Regions from separate parts of the Ruminiclostridium herbifermentans genome, predicted to be linked through region 1. Evidence: predicted binding sites of a transcription regulator. Region 1 holds the regulator's gene; the other holds the start of a gene.
The links. The regulator NrdR, encoded in region 1, represses ribonucleotide reductase genes. The targets are predictions, from matches to a motif close to CACNANATNTNGTG.
Positions count from the first base shown of each region.

Region 2: a site for NrdR is predicted at 1,058-1,071, ahead of EHE19_RS10500 (anaerobic ribonucleoside triphosphate reductase). Genes of this name have one in related genera too.

Region 1 is NZ_CP061336.1:1,969,718-1,971,931, forward strand. It holds gene sigG (RNA polymerase sporulation sigma factor SigG) at 1-663, shown strand, start outside; gene nrdR (transcriptional regulator NrdR) at 891-1,355, shown strand; gene EHE19_RS08225 (methyl-accepting chemotaxis protein) at 1,557-2,214, shown strand, end outside.
Region 2 is NZ_CP061336.1:2,557,072-2,559,285, forward strand. It holds gene EHE19_RS10500 (anaerobic ribonucleoside triphosphate reductase) at 1-1,014, opposite strand, end outside; gene EHE19_RS10505 (DUF1540 domain-containing protein) at 1,440-1,601, shown strand; gene EHE19_RS10510 (YdbC family protein) at 1,926-2,147, opposite strand; gene EHE19_RS10515 (UPF0182 family protein) at 2,203-2,214, opposite strand, start outside.

The DNA of each region.
Region 1 (2,214 bases):
GCAAGAGATGAGTTTATAAAGGGAAATCTTCGCCTTGTATTAAGCGTAATTCAGAGATTTAATAACAGAGGAGAGTATGTAGATGATTTATTTCAAGTGGGATGTATTGGGTTAATTAAGGCAATAGATAACTTCGATGTATCACACAATGTTAAATTCTCTACTTATGCAGTTCCCATGATAATTGGAGAAATTCGCAGATATCTAAGAGACAATAACTCCATCAGAGTAAGCCGTTCACTTAGAGATATTGCCTATAAAGCTTTACAGGCTAAAGAAAGACTTACAAACAAAAACTCAAAGGAGCCTACAATTGCTCAACTGGCAGAGGAACTCCAGTTGCCGAAGGAGGATGTAGTATTTGCTCTAGATGCCATTCAAGACCCAATATCACTTTTTGAATCTGTATACCATGATGGTGGGGATGCCATTTTTGTAATGGATCAGGTTAAGGATGAGAAAAACATCGACGAAAACTGGCTTGAGACTATAACCTTAAAAGAAGCAATGAGAAAGTTAAACGACAGAGAAAAGCTGATATTAAATCTTAGGTTTTTCGATGGACGAACTCAGATGGAGGTTGCAGATGAAATTGGTATTTCTCAAGCACAGGTATCAAGATTGGAAAAAACAGCATTAATGCATATGAAGAAATATATATAACATAAAAACATAAATAAGAATATATGTGTTTAAAAATAGTATGCTCCTTTATGCAATAGATAGTTCGTGCTAATGCCACGATTGTTGCAAAAGGAGCATATTCCATTTTTTAAAATTATGTGTAAATGAAGGTGTACAAAGCTTCATATATGAGGTAAAATGAGTTTATGATAAATTATCCTGTTTCCATTCAAATTTGATGGCTCGGGAAAATGCGGAGGTTAAAAATGAAGTGTCCATTTTGTGGTTTTATTGAGGACAAGGTTATAGATTCAAGACCTACAGATGAAGGTTCTGCTATTCGAAGAAGAAGAGAGTGTACAAGATGTTCTAAAAGATTTACTACATATGAAAAGGTTGAGAGTTTGCCATTAATGGTAATAAAAAAAGATAGGTCAAGACAGCCTTTTGATAGAGAGAAACTTATGAATGGGTTATTAAGGGCATGTGAAAAAAGACCTATATCTATAAATGATTTAGAAAAAATGGTAGAAGGTATTGAGACTCAGTTACATAACTCTCTTCAAAGAGAAGTAACTACTGAATACATTGGCGAAATGGTTATGTCAAAGCTTAAGACCATGGACGAAGTAGCGTATGTGAGGTTTGCTTCAGTTTATAGGCAATTTAAAGACATTAATACCTTTATGGACGAATTAAAAAATCTGTTAAGGGACGATAAAAAGGAATAGTTATTTTAAATTTATATATAAGGCTTTATAGCTCACCCAATTAATAGTTGGATGGGCTTTTTTATGTTTCATAATATTCTTCCTAAGCTGTAAAATTCATCAATAAATTTGAACTAAATATTTTTCTAAAGTTACCGATAAAGAAATTGGATAATGTCGAAAAATGACGAATAATATTAATAATACTTGGGGGTATTACAAATGGAGCAGAAAGTTTTCATAATCGAAAATGAAAAAAAAGCAAATCAAGCTACAACTAATATATTATTTGGAGCAACTTTAGCCTTTCCTGCTATAATTATTTTGGGCTTGCTAAAATTTTGGAATTTTGATATGGCAAAACTATATGTGTACTGCTTAATTGGTTCTATATGCACAGTGTCGCCTTATTTATTACGAAAAATTAGAGTAAACAATACTTTCTTAAAATACTATACTATAACAATGTCTGCCGTTGTTATAGGTGTACTTAATCTTAACTATCAGATTGGAATTCGTTTAATGTTTATGTTGCCTATTGCACTAACTTGCATTTATTTTGAAAGAAGACTTACACTAACAGCTCTAGTTCTAGAACTTATAAATATTATTAGCACAAACTACTTTAGATTTATGTCAGACCCTTTATATTCTGAAAATCCATTTGGAAATTACATTTATCACACAGCAGAGTATGTTTTGGAACTTTTAATACTATCTGTAATATTTATTTGGATTGCAAATAGAACAAAGAATCTTCTTAATAGCTTGTCTGATTCGGAAGAACAGTCTTTGGTTTTTATTGATAAATTGAAAGGTATTATGAGTAGTTCTCAAAACGCCTCAGAAACACTATCAACTTCTGTAAAAGAACTTTTAT
Region 2 (2,214 bases), 590 kb from region 1:
GTTCAAATTATGTACAAATGCCTCCATTGCCTGATAGGTTATCTTGTCAGTTTCGGCATCTGTTTTTTTAACTGAAAAAGCTTGTGCTTTATCTAATATATCTTCTGGTACATATTTAAGAAGATATTGTTTTTCTATTCTTATGTACTGCTCCATCCTATTTAAAGCTGGTCTGAGATGGTTTTCTTTTTCAATCGTTTCACAAACTAAATCAATCTCTTTTGACAAATCCATATCAGTAAGCAGCAATAATGCTTTAGATAAATTCTGTTTATAGCCTTTAATATAGGTTTTTGCAACTCCCAATGACATTCCGTAATCAAAATTAGGGATACTTTGTCCACCATGCTGATCATTTTGATTTGACTGTATCGCAATACAAGCCAGCGCGGCATAGCTATTTATATCATTAGGTTCTCTAAGATGTCCATGGCCAGTACTAAAGCCGTTTTTAAATAACTTAACTATATCAATTTGACAACAAGTAGTAGTCAAAGTTAAAAAATCCAAATCATGTATATGTATATCTGCTTCATTATGTGCCTTTGCATGCTCAGGCTTAAGCACATACATTTCATAAAATTGCTTAGCACCTTCAGAACCATACTTTAGCATGGTTCCCATTGCAGTGTCAGTATCAATATTCGCATTTTCGCGTTTTAAGTCATTATCCTTTGCATCCTTAAAGGTTAATTCCTCATATACCTTCATTAGCCTAGTATTCATTTCTCGAGTTCTGGTTCTCTCTGCTCTATATAAAATGAACTCTTTAGCTGTTCTTGCATGACCAGTCTCTATTAGTATTTTTTCAACCGCGTCCTGTATTTCTTCTACACCTGGAATTCTTTCTCTATAAACTGATTCTATATAGTCAACTACTTTTTCAGCTAAGTTCATAGCCGTATTATAGTCTTTTCCTCCTGTTGCACTTGCAGCCTTAAAAATAGCACTAGCTATCTTTTCAATATTAAAAGGTACTTCTCTTCCATCACGCTTTTTGATTTTGGTAATCATTGCGTCTTTGCCACCCCTCTAAAAGTAAATACATAATTTCCCACGCCATATATTGTGTATCTATACTATCACTATCAAACATCTAGTGTCAACAACGTATTTTTTTGTTATAATTTGATTTTCGCTTGTTTAATATTAATACCATAAGTTTTTCTGTAGTTATCTATTTTTATAACTATAAATTCAAAAAGCAATTTTCAATTTTAGAAAAATATCATTAAATTACCGGCTTATAAACAAGTGAGAAAAATTCTAGCCAGCTAAACTTTCACCCATTAAAAATCAAAATAATACCCACACTTAAAAGTAAGATTTTTATCTTACTCCGCCATAAAAACATATAAAAATTAACAGAATATTTTTTTTCTTTAAAAATAATAATATAACTGTTACAAAAATATAAAATAGAATTGGAGTGATATAACATGAACGATATTAATCCAAGCATAGGTTGTACTGTTACTAGCTGTAAATATCATAGTGACACACAGGACTATTGTGCATTGCAAAAGATTCAAGTAGGTACTCATGAACCTAATCCTACCAAAGCTGAATGCACAGATTGCCAATCCTTTAGTAAAAAGTAATAGTATTGCAAGATACGCCATTTTAACTAATATAAGGCTATATAAAATATGCTCCACATTTATATAGTTTTGTTCTAAAATCAAAGCAACTTGATATAGGCTGTTGCAAACAGTATTTGTTTACACTATGTTGTTATGATTTAACACTCTAGTGTAAAGCCAAGATACTTTGCAACAGCCTAAATAATAAGTTTCTAAAACATAAGAGTTGAATATACTACTTAAACATAATAATATTAGGTGTGGTAGCGTTATCATTGATAATTCTACCGCACCAATATATTCTTATGTGCCAAGTTAATTGAATTAACTAAAAGTAACTTACTAGATATCAATGCTATTTAATATATTCTTTAATTCTAGCAGTTCTTCTCGAGATAAAGTCACACCCTTACCCATCTTATCATGTTCTGGAGACCATTCTCTTATATCATACTTAGGAGCTCTATCGTTCCAGCTAACAAGGTTTATTTCCTTTACCCAACCTTTAGCATTTTCTGATAAGACTCCTATTCTTTTATTTATTTCATATTTTATATCAGGCATACTAACACAATCCCTCCATTCTGATTAATCAACAATTAAATCTATTCAATATAAACTATTTACTCTT